DNA from 2 places in the Priestia sp. MDV22-iso46 genome. Region 2 is predicted to be linked to the other one. Evidence: a T-box and tRNA genes for the amino acid it is inferred to sense, from the RefSeq annotation. Region 2 holds a T-box; the other holds one or more tRNA genes.
The links. A T-box is a leader RNA that pairs with one kind of tRNA and senses whether it is charged. The one in region 2 lies ahead of AC4NPH_RS12250 (valine--tRNA ligase), so its partner is inferred to be a tRNA-Val.
Positions count from the first base shown of each region.

Region 1: it encodes a tRNA-Val, which carries the amino acid that the T-box ahead of AC4NPH_RS12250 (valine--tRNA ligase) is inferred to sense. The anticodon was not compared.

Region 1 covers NZ_JBZVWT010000001.1:2,217,127-2,224,192, reverse strand. Annotated here, with positions in the region: gene AC4NPH_RS11245 (GntT/GntP/DsdX family permease) at 1-868, shown strand, start outside; gene AC4NPH_RS11240 (DUF1349 domain-containing protein) at 1,022-1,633, shown strand; gene AC4NPH_RS11235 (YitT family protein) at 1,672-2,292, opposite strand; gene AC4NPH_RS11230 (Lrp/AsnC family transcriptional regulator) at 2,465-2,914, shown strand; gene AC4NPH_RS11225 (arylamine N-acetyltransferase family protein) at 2,942-3,697, opposite strand; gene AC4NPH_RS11220 (DsbA family oxidoreductase) at 3,718-4,329, opposite strand; tRNA gene AC4NPH_RS11215 (tRNA-Val) at 4,460-4,531, shown strand; gene AC4NPH_RS11210 (DEAD/DEAH box helicase) at 4,700-6,145, shown strand; gene AC4NPH_RS11205 (copper homeostasis protein CutC) at 6,210-6,839, shown strand.
Region 2 covers NZ_JBZVWT010000002.1:72,089-79,154, reverse strand. Annotated here, with positions in the region: gene AC4NPH_RS12260 (DUF420 domain-containing protein) at 1-347, opposite strand, end outside; gene AC4NPH_RS12255 (bifunctional folylpolyglutamate synthase/dihydrofolate synthase) at 504-1,802, opposite strand; gene AC4NPH_RS12250 (valine--tRNA ligase) at 1,899-4,541, opposite strand; T-box leader at 4,624-4,868, opposite strand; gene AC4NPH_RS12245 (YszA family small membrane protein) at 5,099-5,296, shown strand; gene ysxE (spore coat protein YsxE) at 5,308-6,357, opposite strand; gene spoVID (stage VI sporulation protein D) at 6,435-7,066, opposite strand, start outside.

The DNA of each region.
Region 1 (7,066 bases), on a different contig from region 2:
CGGTCTCGTTCCTCCTCATCCAGGAGCGATGGCAGCTATTAGTATTTACGGAGCAAATACGGGGAAAGTGCTTTTATACGCATTAATCATTTCAATTCCAGCTGCAGTTATCGCTGGACCAGTTTTTGCAAAATGGATTCACAAACGAGTGATTCCAGAAGGAGAACCTGATCTAATTCGTATTACGACAACATCAAAAGATCTTCCTGGTACAGGCGTTTCATTCTTTGTCATTTTACTGCCCGTTCTATTAATGGTCTTAGCAGCTATAGCACCTGTTATTAACGGATTGCCAAGCGGCGTAGTGAAGTTTGTAGAATTAATAGGAAGTCCATTAATTGCACTTTTAATTGCTTGTTTTGCAGCGTTTTACCTGCTTGGAAAACGTCAAGGTATGACAAAAGATGTGATTAAAAAACTAACGGAAGAATGTTTGCTTCCTGTAGGATCTATTGTCTTAATTATTGGTGCAGGGGGTGGCTTCAAACAAGTATTAATTGATAGCGGAGTAGGTACAACGATTGGTCAAATGTCTGAACATCTATCTCTATCACCACTTGTGCTTGCATTTTTAATTGCTGGATTAATCCGTATTGCTACAGGTTCAGCAACAGTTGCATTAACAACAGCGGCTGGTATTGTCTCACCAATCATTGAGCACATGTCCGGTGTTAACTTAGAACTGCTTGTTATCGTTACGGGTGCGGGTTCACTAATGTTCTCTCACGTTAATGATGCTGGCTTCTGGATGGTGAAGGAGTATTTAGGATTAACAGTGAAAGAAACGTTCAAAACATGGACCGTTCTGGAAACGCTTCTATCCTTTATTGCTTTTGCAGGAGCACTTATTCTAAATGCATTAATTTAAAAATAAGACTCTTTTACTCTATGTAAAAGAGTCTTATTTTTTATGAAAGAAAAGAATTTACAAGAAAAATAATCAAAATATTTTATTTATTCGTTAAATTATGGCAAAATAGAAATAGAAGAATAATAGCTTCTAAGAAGGGAATGACAGAGAGTGAGTAATCAACTAGTATTTTTCACAAACTTTTCAGAAGGAAAATTAGATTCAGACGTTTCTTGGTATTGTCCACCAGCTCAATTTCAAATTGACACAGAAACGAATCGATTAGTGATTAAAACAGACGCTAAAACGGATTTTTGGCAGCGTACTCATTATGGCTTTGAAGCGGACAATGGACACTTTCTTTACCGTGAAGTAGAAGGCGACTTTGAAATCATGACAAAGGTGCATACATATCCAGTTAATCGCTACGATCAAGCAGGTCTCATGATTCGTGTATCAAAAGATACGTGGATCAAAACGTCAGTTGAATACAATCCCGATGGTCCTAACCAATTAGGAGCAGTCGTAACCAACCAGGGTTTCTCAGATTGGTCCAGTCAAAATTTTACTCAAAACAAATCAGCGCTTTATTTTAAAATTCAGCGCAAAAACGATGATTACACCGTTTGTTATTCAAGTGATGGAGATTCTTGGACTCAGCTCCGACTCGCTCACTTATTGAACTCAGCCAAAGAACCTGTTCAAGTTGGTATTTATGCCTGTAGTCCTCAAGGAGCAGGGTATGAAGCCCAATTTGATTTTATAAAAGTAGAAAAAATGTAAATAAAAACCACGATTTAGCCACAGCTAAATCGTGGTTTTTATTTAGAAAGCGCATTATCTAAAGGCTGTGTGGCAGAAGCGGATGTCGGTTGATTGTGTAAAGCAATTTTTTGCTTGAAGTAGCTGATGACAAAACCTGTAATCGCAATGGATATAACAGAGAAAATTCCTTTTGAAAGTCCAATTGAATACATGCTCGACAGCACGACAAGGAAATCAAATGAAAAATTCACTTTTCCAGGATCCCAGCCGAATTTTCGCTGTGCGAATAACGCTAGAATATTAGCACCGCCGAGAGAAGCTCCGTTCATAAATAAAATGGATAAGCCAAGGCCGGCAATTAGTCCGCCCGTAACAGCACCCATCAGGCTGGGAAGTGTAAAAGAAGGAAGCAAGTGATCGAGTGAAGTGAGAAGCGATAGCAAAGACACTGATCCTATAGTTGTGGCGGTAAATTCCCATCCCATTTGAAAGAAGGAAAAGAGATAAAAAGGAATATTAATGAGAAAAAAGATCACCGCAAACGATAAGGAAAGGGCATATGACAAGCTAAGAGACAGACCAGCTGTTCCCCCCGTCACTACGTGAGAGTGCCGCAAGATAAGAACACCAATACTTGCAATCGTACATCCAAGAATAATCCATAAAACTTTTTTCATAAATAAACCCCTTTGTTTGTTTTTTCGGAATTTTCATTTTCAATCATCTACTTTAATGATAGGATATTAAATAAAGAAAACACATGTATAAATGAAGGAAATAATACTTGTTCTGTTATCAACTTGAATAAAGATTTTATTTATTATATTCATTTTGAAAGGAAAGGTTTGTATGGATCAAATCGATGCACAACTATTGTCTATTTTGCAAAGGGACGGACGTATGACGATTAGTGATTTATCAAAAAAGCTGGCTCTTAGCCGTCCAAGCGTATCAGAAAGACTTCAGCGTCTTCAGGAACGAGGAGTGATCCAGCGTTTTAGCGCTACGGTGTCTCCGAAAGCTTTAGGAAGAGATACACAGCTGTTTATTCAAGTAAGCGAATTAAAAAGAAAACCGGAGGAATTTGAAGACTTTATTGAGCAAAATGAAGACGTGCTTGAATGTCATCGCGTAACTGGACCGGTTTCTTACTTTATCAAAGCAGCCGTGTCTGGAATGGATGGACTTAGAATGCTAGTGGATGAACTGATTCCTTATGGAAATGTGAATACCTCAATTATTTTAAAGTCGCCTGTAGAAAACAGGATGATTACTCCTGTACAAAAACCGGCCCCATAAGAGGCCGGTTTTTCGTGTAAGGAGATATTAATAAAATCCTTTAATAATATAAAAATGATTTTGTAAAATATCAGGTATTTCTTCTTCTGAAACGTTCCTTTTCGTCTTTTTTTCTCCATCTGTTACAGTTAGCGTTTCACCAGAGAGGGTAATGCGCCCTATAGGGGTTGCGATCGTAACAAGACGTTTGTGTACAAACGGAGAATCGGCTGACGTTTGATTGAACTCACACATGGGAGTAAAGTCAGTCAGTTTCTTAGGAAGCGTAGACACACGGTACAGCGTTTTCCATACATCATCTTCCCATCGCTGCAAATCATACATATGCTCAGCAACGTTTGTCATACGATAAGAGCCGCTTACATCTCTTACTACTTCGCCATTTAGAGGCATTGGTTTGCGCACAGAATCTCCGAATCCAACGTCTACGATGTAAGATTGATTTTCAACCATCACAAGGTTTGTAGCGTGACTTCCTTCAATGGTCCACGTGCCGTCGGGTTTTTTGACGGTAGCTGAAACGTAAGAGACTTCATATCCGCTTTCTTTTAACAGCCAGCCAAATAGACCGTTTAATTCGTAGCAAAATCCTCCACGCAAATTTACAATTACTTTTTGAAAAATTCGTTCTAAATCAATTATGATAGGGGTTTGAGACAGAACATCTAAGTTCTCAAAAGGAACATGAAGCATGTGTTTGTTCTGTAAAGCAGCTAAGCTTTCATACGTTGGGCTATCCGGTTTCTTAGCTAAAAACCGACTAAAATAATAATTAATATTCATCAAATGCACCTCTTAGTAAATCATTTCTCTCTGTCTTTAGCAGAACGTTCATGGAACAGCGCTTTTTCGAGTGTCTCTTTGGAAGCGAATCCTTGAAATACACGGCTGCCAATTTTTAAAGTTGGTACTTTCGTTACATGAGCATCTTCATACGCATGAACTAAGCTATCTTTATGAACTTGTTCGAACGTCCGGTCTTTTAAGATACGTGTAAATATTTCTTGATCTAAATGCAAGGAATCAGCGATTTCTGCTAAGACTTCAATCTGGCTAATATCTTTTTCCTCTTCCCAATAAGCTTTAAAAACAGCATCTACATAGGCAATTTCTTGACCATGTTTTTTAGCAAAATGAAAGCCTTCATGTGCTAAATGAGTGCGCGGGACTGGAGGCATGTCCGGCATATTTATTTCTACGTGCAGCTGTTGTGCTAAGGGAGCTATCGATTGATTCCAAGGTCTCTCTAAAAAATCTTCTATTTGCTCCATCTGCTGGGCTGGCTCAGGACAAAGTTCAAAAGGCTTCCATTCAATCTCAGCTTTTTGTTCTTTAATGACTTCTCTTAAAGGCTTAGTGGCTAGAAAACATAGTGGACAGACAAAATCAAAATAAAATTCAATATGCGCTTTCATCCCGTCACGCTCCTTTATGGCATGTTTTTATTTTATCAAAAGTAAAGACGATCCTTCCAACTTGGGAACTGTGGAAAAATAGTTGACAAAATTGGATAACTCTTTCTATAATAAAGTCAATACATATCACGAGCGATTAGTTCAGTGGGAGAATACATCCTTGACAGGGATGGGGTCGGGGGTTCGAATCCCTCATCGCTCATACCAAAGCCGTTTTCTTATTAATAAGAGAGCGGCTTTTCTCTTTTGTTTGACAAATCAATGCTATATTAAATCTTGAGCGCGTATAGAAGAATTAAAGTATAATGAAACATAGTGCATCAGGTCATGATAAAGATAATCACTAATTTAAAATAAATGAGGGTACAAAATGAATCAAAGAAGTTTTAGTCAATATGGTCTTAGTGACAAGGTAGCTAAGGCGCTTTCTAGCCTGCAATACAATCATCCCACGGAAGTACAAAGCAAGGTGCTTCCCATCGCGCTAGAAGAAAGAGATGTGGTCGTGAAGTCTCAAACAGGAAGTGGAAAAACGGCTTCCTTTGGTATTCCACTGTGTGAATTAGTTAATTGGGAAGAAAATAAGCCCCAGGCCTTAGTGTTAACACCGACACGAGAGCTGGCTGCACAGGTAAAAGAAGATATTACTAATATCGGCCGTTTTAAGCGAATTAAAGCAGCAGCTGTCTACGGAAAATCACCATTTGCCAAGCAAAAAGTAGAGTTAAAGCAAAAAACACATATTGTTGTAGGTACGCCTGGACGAGTGCTTGATCATATAGAAAAAGAAACGCTTGCATTAGAGAAAATTCGTTATTTGGTTATTGATGAAGCAGATGAAATGCTAAATATGGGTTTTATTGACCAAGTAGAAGCAATTATTCAACATCTTCCTAGTGAGCGTGTAACGATGCTTTTCTCCGCTACGCTTCCTGAAGATATTGAAGAGCTTTCTCGCAAGTATATGAAAAAGCCGGTTGATGTTGAAATCAAAGCAAATGGATTAACGACAAGTACGATTGACCATTCTGTTATATCAGTAGAAAACGAACGTAAATTTGAACTGCTGAAAGACGTAACCACAGTAGAAAACCCTGACAGCTGCATCATTTTTTGCCGCACGCAAGAGCAGGTAAATACGCTGTTAGATGATTTAGATGATTTTGGGTATCCTTGTGATAAAATTCACGGGGCAATGGTGCAAGAAGACCGTTTTGAGGTTATGAATGATTTCAAAAAAGGTAAATTCCGCTATTTAGTGGCGACAGATGTAGCTGCGAGAGGAATTGATATTGATAATATCACACACGTTATTAACTACGATCTTCCGTTAGAAAAAGAAAGCTACGTTCACCGTACAGGAAGAACGGGACGTGCCGGTAAAAAAGGGAAGGCTATCACATTTGTAACGCCTTATGAAAAGAGAATGCTATCGGAAATTGAGGAATATATCGGCTTTTCAATTCCAACATCTACTCCTCCTTCTAAAGAAGAAGTACAGCAGGCAGCATCCGCTTTTACTGAAAAAATTAATGAGCGTCCAGAAGTTAAAAAAGATAAAAGCGAGTCATTAAATAAAGACATTATGAAGCTGTATTTTAACGGAGGAAAGAAAAAGAAAATTCGAGCGGTCGATTTTGTAGGAACAATTGCGAAATTAGACGGAGTAACCGCGGACGATATTGGAATTATTACGATTCAAGAAAACGTCTCTTATGTGGAGATTCTGAATGGAAAAGGTACCAAAGTGTTACAAGCAATGAAGAACAAGACAATTAAAGGAAAGAAATTAAAAGTTCATAAAGCGATTAAATAGCAGAGGGAAGTCCATCTTTTTAAAGATGGGCTTTATTTATACAGCCAATAAAGGAGCTGAGAGTATGAAGTACATAAAAGAAGCGTGTGTAGAAGGGTATGAGCAGGCAAAAAAAGCAGAGAAGCTAGGAGCAGACCGCATTGAATTATGTGACAATCTCAGTCAAGGAGGCACTACGCCAAGTTACGGCACCATTCAATATGCAAGCGAACATCTTGATACAGATATCAACGTGATTATTCGCCCAAGAAGCGGTGATTTTATATATTCCGAAGCAGAATTTCAAATTATGAAAAAAGACGTTAAAGCATGTAAAGACCTTGGAGTAAACGGAGTAGTATTTGGCATTTTAACAGAAGAAGCTGAAATCGATTACGGACGCACTAAAGAGTTAATAGCAGAAGCTCATCCTTTAAGCGTTACGTTTCATATGGCATTTGATGAGATTAAAGATAAATACAAAGCCATTGATATACTTAGTGAATTGGGAGCAGACCGTATTTTGACCAAAGGAGGGAAAGGATCTGCTTTGCAAAATCTGCATATGATCCGAGAATTGATCACATATGCTAATGAACGTATTATTATTTTGCCCGGCGGAGGAATTCATGAAGGCAACGCAGAGCGGGTTATGAAAGAAACAAAAGCAGCTGAATTACACGGAACAAAAATTGTAGGAGATTTATCTCCTTAAATAAAAAGAGGCTGGGACAAAAGCATTTTAGTCCAAGTGAAAAACGAACCATTAATCAATATGTTTGATTCGTGGTTCGTTTTTTTTGATGGTGAATATAGTTTCATCTGTTTCGTTCCTTCTAGCAGGTGATTGGAGGGCAAGGCGAAGACTCCTGCGGGCTCAGCGGCCGCCCGCGGAAAGCGAAGCCTTGCACGGAAATCAATTGCGGTGTAATAAGCAGTCCA
Region 2 (7,066 bases):
TCTCCACCAAACGTAGCTGTTTCTGTGGAAATGTAATGGAACGTTAAATATGAAACTAAAAAGAGCAGTGTGGAAGTGAATGCTGCTAAAATAAAACCTTTATGAGCATTAATATTTTTCCTGAAAATTGAAATCAATGCTGCAACTAAAAAAATAAACGTAAAACTATTCAAAATAGCATTTAACCGTGGAAAGATAGTCAAATCAAAACTTACTTTTCCTTGATAGCCAATATTCGAAAAGAATAGCAGTAAAATAATAACATTCGCTATCACTGAAAAGGTAAGAATAATACCAGTAAAGTTTTTATTACTTTTCGGTACAATTTTTTCATTATTCTTACTCATGTTAACAATCTCCTTATTTAGTGATGTACATGTTTATTATATATCACTTACCTAAGGGGTGAAAGTGACAATACTTTGAACTTAGTGCTTCCTTATTATCCGTATCCCTTCCTCACATTATGTTAAAAGCAGCAAGATTTCACTTGCTGCTTTTGCTCATTTTAGAAGAAAAGCCCGCACTTCTGATATAAAATACAGAGACCCTGTAATCACGACCATGTCTTGTTCACCTGTCGCCTTTTCTTTTACGTAAGCAATTGCTTTTTTCCACTCCTCGTCCATATGCTTATTATGATGAGTACTCATCTCATAAAGCTCTTGAGCTGGGCGAGCACGAGGAAAGTCAAACGACGTAAATGTAATACTTGCAGCGATTGTTTCAAGTTCTTGGACCATTCGATCAGCGCTTTTATCATTTAAACAGCTGAAAACTAAATGAATGCTTCGATCTTCATAATGAAGGCGTAAAGTAGATAACAAGCTATCAATGCCTTCTGCATTATGAGCCCCATCAATAATCGTTAAAGGATGCTCATTTACTATCTCAAAGCGGCCGTTCCACTTTGTATGCTGAATCCCTTTTATCATTTGCTCCTTGGAGATAGAAAGCTTTTTCTTTTCTTTTAAATAACAAACGGCCATGACAGCCAAAGCTGCATTTTTCACTTGATGATAGCCAAGCATATTTAATTCTAAATGTTCAAATGTGCCATAAGGCGTTTTTAACGCAAAGCCTTCCCCATTTGCTAAGGGCTCATAGTTTTTAATGTCAAAATCTTTTCCTAACACAAATAACGAAGCCTGCTTTGACTTTGCTTCTTCAGTAATGACATCAAGCGCCTTTACTTGCTCTGCACCGGTAATAATAGGGACTTCTTTTTTAATAATCCCCGCTTTTTCTGCTGCAATTTCTTCTACCGTATCTCCTAGTATTGCCATGTGATCAAATCCAATGTTTGTAATAATACTCACCATAGGATTCACAACGTTTGTTGAGTCATATCGTCCTCCAAGACCTGTTTCAAACACAGCATAGTCAACTGACTCATGATAGCCGAAATAAAGAAAAGCCATGACTGTAATCACTTCAAATTCCGTTGCTGATCCTAAGTTTGTATGTTCTAGTCGCTCCACAACAGGCTTTATTTCCTGAACAAGAGCAGTCATTGCTTCATTTGAAATAGGCTTTCCATTCACGCTGATCCGTTCATTAAATGTTTCGATATAAGGAGAAGTAAAGGTTCCAACTTTATACCCTGCTTCTTCTAACATGTTTCGCAAATAAGAAACGGTAGAACCTTTACCATTCGTACCAGCAACATGAATAGCATTTAGATTTTGCTGCGGAAAATCAAGCTGCTCTAGCATCCATTCCATTCGTTCTAACCCCGGCTTGATTCCAAAGCGAAGTCTGTTATGAATCCAATCAAGCGCTTCTTCATATGTCGTTATCATCTTTTATTCACCTTTCTTTTCCATCGCTATTATTATGTAAAGAAAAAGCGTCGCTATACAAGCCACGCTTTTTCTGTTGGTTCATTAACCCATTGATTATCCGCGTAATTCAGCAATACGAGACTGAACAGCTTCGCGTTTTTCAACATAATCCTGCTCTTTTGCACGCTCTTCTTCTACTACTTTAGCAGGCGCTTTTGCAATAAAGCCTTGGTTGTTTAATTTCTTTTGTACACGTTCTACTTCTTTGTTTAACTTGTCGTATTCTTTTTCTAAACGCGCGATTTCTTCTTCGATATTAATTAAACCTTCAAGAGGTAAAATTAATTCTGCGCCTGTTACAACAGCAGTCATCGCTTTTTCATCTAATGAAACATCTGTTGAAATCACAAGCTCACTTGGATTACAGAAACGTTCTACATACGCACGGTTCTTTTCGAGCTGGCTTTGAATATTTTCATCTTTAGCTTTGATAAATAATTTTACTTGTTTGCTCATCGGCGTGTTCACTTCAGCACGAATGTTACGAACAGCGCGGATAATATCTACAAGTAAACGCATATCGTTAGCAGCTTCTTTATCAGAAAGCTCAGGGCGTACTTCCGGCCATTTAGCTACTGTAATTGATTCGCCTTCATGCGGCAAGCTTTGCCAAATTTCTTCGGTAATAAACGGCATGAATGGATGTAAAAGTCGCATTGTATTATCAAGTACATAAGCTAAAATTGAGCGAGTTGTCTTTTTAACTGCTTCATCTTCTCCGTAAAGAGGAAGTTTAGCCATTTCAATGTACCAATCGCAGAAATCATCCCAAATAAAGTTATAGAGAATACGTCCAACTTCACCGAATTCATATTTGTCAGCTAATTTTGTTACGTGCTCAATCGTTTCATTTAAGCGCGTTAAAATCCATTTATCAGCAACAGACTTTTCGCCTGATAAATCAAGCTCTTCAAATGTGATGCCGTCCATGTTCATTAATGCAAAACGAGAAGCATTCCAAATTTTATTTGCAAAGTTCCATGTCGCTTCGACTTTTTCAAAGCTGAAGCGTAAATCTTGTCCTGGTGAGCTTCCTGTAGATAAGAAGTAGCGAAGAGAATCTGCACCGTATTTCTCGATTACTTCCATTGGATCTACACCGTTACCAAGTGATTTACTCATTTTACGACCTTCAGCATCTCGTACAAGACCGTGAATGAGTACATCGTCAAACGGACGTTTACCCGTAAATTCAAGACCTTGGAAAATCATACGAGATACCCAGAAGAAAATAATATCGTAGCCTGTTACAAGCACATTTGTTGGGTAGTAGCGTTTGAAATCAGCTGCATCCACATCGGGCCAGCCCATTGTTGAGAATGGCCATAGCGCTGAACTGAACCATGTGTCTAATACATCTGAATCTTGTTCCCAGTTTTCGATATCTGCTGGAGCCTCATGATCTACGTATACTTCTCCAGTTTTTTTATGATACCAAGCTGGAATGCGATGTCCCCACCAAAGCTGACGTGAAATACACCAGTCGCGAATATTTTCCATCCAGTGTAAGTATGTCTTTTCAAAACGATCAGGCACAAAGTTTACTTTTTCTTCTTGTTTTTGAAGATCTACTGCTTTATCTGCTAACGGCTGCATTTTTACAAACCACTGAGTTGATAAATAAGGTTCAACAACGGCACCGCTTCGTTCACTGTGACCTACTGAATGCATGTGGTCTTCAATGTTGAACAATACACCGTCTTCTTGAAGGTCTTTAACAATTTGCTTACGGCAAGCAAAACGATCCATTCCTTCATATTTACCTGCTTTGTCGTTCATCGTACCGTCTTGATTCATCACTAAAATACGCTCTAAATTATGACGGTTTCCAATTTCAAAATCGTTCGGGTCATGAGCAGGCGTGATTTTCACCGCACCAGAACCGAATTCCATATCTACATAATCATCGCCTACGATTGGAATTTCACGCCCTACAATCGGAAGGACAACCTTTTTGCCAATTAAGTGCTTATAGCGATCATCTTCAGGGTGAACAGCTACAGCCGTATCTCCTAGCATTGTTTCAGGACGAGTTGTTGCGATTTCAATATGTCCAGAACCATCTGCCAACGGATAGCGCATATGATAAAACGCACCTTGTACATCTTTGTAAATAACCTCGATGTCTGAAAGAGCTGTTTTTGTAGCTGGATCCCAGTTAATAATATATTCTCCGCGATAGATTAACCCTTTTTTGTAAAGCGTTACGAATACTTCGCGCACTGCTTTAGAAAGGCCTTCATCAAGCGTGAAGCGCTCGCGTGAATAGTCTAAGCCAAGTCCTAGCTTCGACCACTGCTGGCGAATAAAGCTTGCATATTCTTCTTTCCATTTCCACGTTTCGGCTACAAAATTTTCGCGGCCTAGATCGTAGCGGCTTTTCCCTTCGCTGCGAAGCTTTTCTTCTACTTTTGCCTGCGTTGCAATCCCCGCATGGTCCATGCCAGGAAGCCATAAAACGTCATAGCCTTGCATGCGCTTCATACGCGTTAAGATGTCTTGTAACGTTGTATCCCAAGCGTGGCCTAAATGCAGCTTGCCCGTTACGTTTGGGGGTGGAATTACAATTGTATATGGCTCTTTTTCAGGGTCATTTGTTGCTTCAAAAAACTTCCCGTCTAACCAATACTGATAACGATTTTCTTCAACGGCTTTTGGATCATACTTCGTTGGAAGAGTCACTTCTTTTTCAGACATAATGTATACCTCCATAATATAAAGTTTCAGTCCTTAGAAACTGTGTAAAGCTTTTATAAACATAAAAAAACTCCTTTCCTAATAAAAGGACGAAAGGAGTTGATTTCGCGGTACCACCTTTTTTTATAGACGTATCCCGTTTGATAAGCCTATACACTTCATTTCATAACGGTTGATTAACCGGCTTTTTCTACTGAGCTATGCAGCTGTTCAAAAAAGCTACTCATAGGCGACATTCCGAGTGCACATTCTTAAGAAATCTCACAGCAACTGATTTCTCTCTCTGAAAGACGAACATCCCGTACTCTTCCTATTCACTGTATTTATGTATGAATTTCTCTTAATTATACTATATGAAAAAATGTTGAATCGTCAATAATCTTCTCCATTTTTTTATGATTATATTCATAATTTTTTTGTTCTGCTCTTTATTTTTTCATTCGCTCGCTAATTTTGGAAATAAAATGAAGAGCCCACTCAAAAAAATGTCACCATTTCTTTCTTTTTTCATATACTTACTTTAACCTGGGCACGTGGATTGAAAGGGGCATGTACAAATGAAGAAACGAATAAATGTAAATTCGTATCAGCTGCAGCGGTGGCTCAAAACAGCAGGAGCGGCTTGTGGACAGTTTATTGTTCCTTTAACAATTTTTCAAGGTATACGTACACTATTTTTCCCTACAACCTTTGATGTACTGTTGTTGGCATTGCTTGCCATACTAGCGGTTGCTTTATATTCCGACTGGATTTAAAAACCCAAGCGCTATTCGTTCGCTTGGGCTTGTGCAGCTGCTTCCGCTGCCATTTTTTTTTGCTGATCTACTTCAAATATTTTAATATTGAGCTGTTCAATGTTTTTCGTCAGCCAGTATGCTCGAATAAATGACTGCATATGTTCAAGCTCTGTTTTACTTTCTTTATGCTGCCTATATTGAACGATGCACTGATACAAGGGTTCTGGAAACGCCAAATAACTGTGCAAAAGCAGCCGTTCCTCTTCTCTGAGAGCAAAATGTTTTTCATACGTACTAAACCACTCATAGCTGTCATAGGTAGTTACTGGGTATGTGCGAAGAGTACGGAAATAAAATGAGACCAAATCATAAATCGGTGAAGCATCTTTTGCATGTTCAAAATTAATAAAAAAACCATTTCCCCGCTCGTCATAGATAAAATGTTTAGCCGATAGCTTTCCATGAGAAGTAACCAGCCGGATCTTTTCCTTTTCTTCCATTTCATCGTTCCACTGATCGAGCTTTCCAAAACCAAATTCAAGCGCTCTTGTCATTTCATAATAAAATGTACAGTAATGCAATTCAAACGGGGACATATAAACTTTCTTCTCGTATTCTACTACGTACTGCTTCAGCTCTTCCTGACGTTTTTCCCACGTTTCTTTCATCGATGTATAATGATTTTCTATATCTTCTTTTTTCACTTCTACTTCCTGCGCCGAAGCGCCGTGAAGCTTAGCAAGCTCTTGAAATAATTTATGATATCGAATATCACGCTCTTCGGTCGGATTATTTGGGAGCCACGGCATTAAGTAATACGAGCCGCTTTCATCTGAAACAATGGGCTGAGAACGCTTCGTTTGATAAATAGGGACAAATCCCATCCATCCTTTTTGATACACGTTCTGCAGCTTTTGAATGAAGTTTTGATTTCGCTCTTGATGATTCGCCATTTCTTTAAGCGCAAACACGCCGGTTTTCGTATAGACTTTTTTTACTTTTCCGTAGTCTTCGATAAAGTCAACATCTAAGTCATATTCTTTTAACAATACTTTGTAGTCTGCTACTGTCCGCTGCATCTATATTCTCCTTCCTCGTAAAAAATAAAGAAAACAGTTAAGACATTATATGCGTCAAAACTGTTTTCTTTCCGACTTTAACGAACGGGAATATTTAAGATGCTTCCTTCTTCCAGCTCATATTCATCTTCTAAATTATTTACTCGTAAAATGTTTTGTACATTCGTATTATAGCGGTTTGCTATCGTATCAAGCGAATCTCCGTCTTGAACAATACAAAGCTTCCACGTTGAAAAAGCTTCTTCTTCCCGCGAAAAGAGCTTTGTTAAATAAAGGGCGTTTTCATTTCGGCCGCTTTCATTTTCTTCTTTCCGAAATTCAACAATAATCTTTTCCTCTTCTTGTTCAGCTTCTTCTTGCTCAGTCTCTTGTTGAACGTCAGCATACGTATTCAATTCACTAGCTTTCGATTCTTCGAAGCTTTCTTGCTCTTGACGAAGCTGAAAGAGCTCAATCACGTTGTCTTCTCTTTCTTCCTCGATTTGGGCCTCTTTTTTCACTTCGACTTCAAATGGTTCATATGCTTCCTCTTCATATTCCACGACCGGCTCAGCACGAGATTCTTTTTTAAATACAGATGAAAAATAACTAGGGGGCTCTTCTGAATGATCTTCTTCAATAGCCTCTGCCTCTAAAAGTGCGGGAGCTTCACGATAGCTTACGTCAAACTCTTGTTCCTCTTGTTCCTCTTCTTCTTGAGCAACGTTTT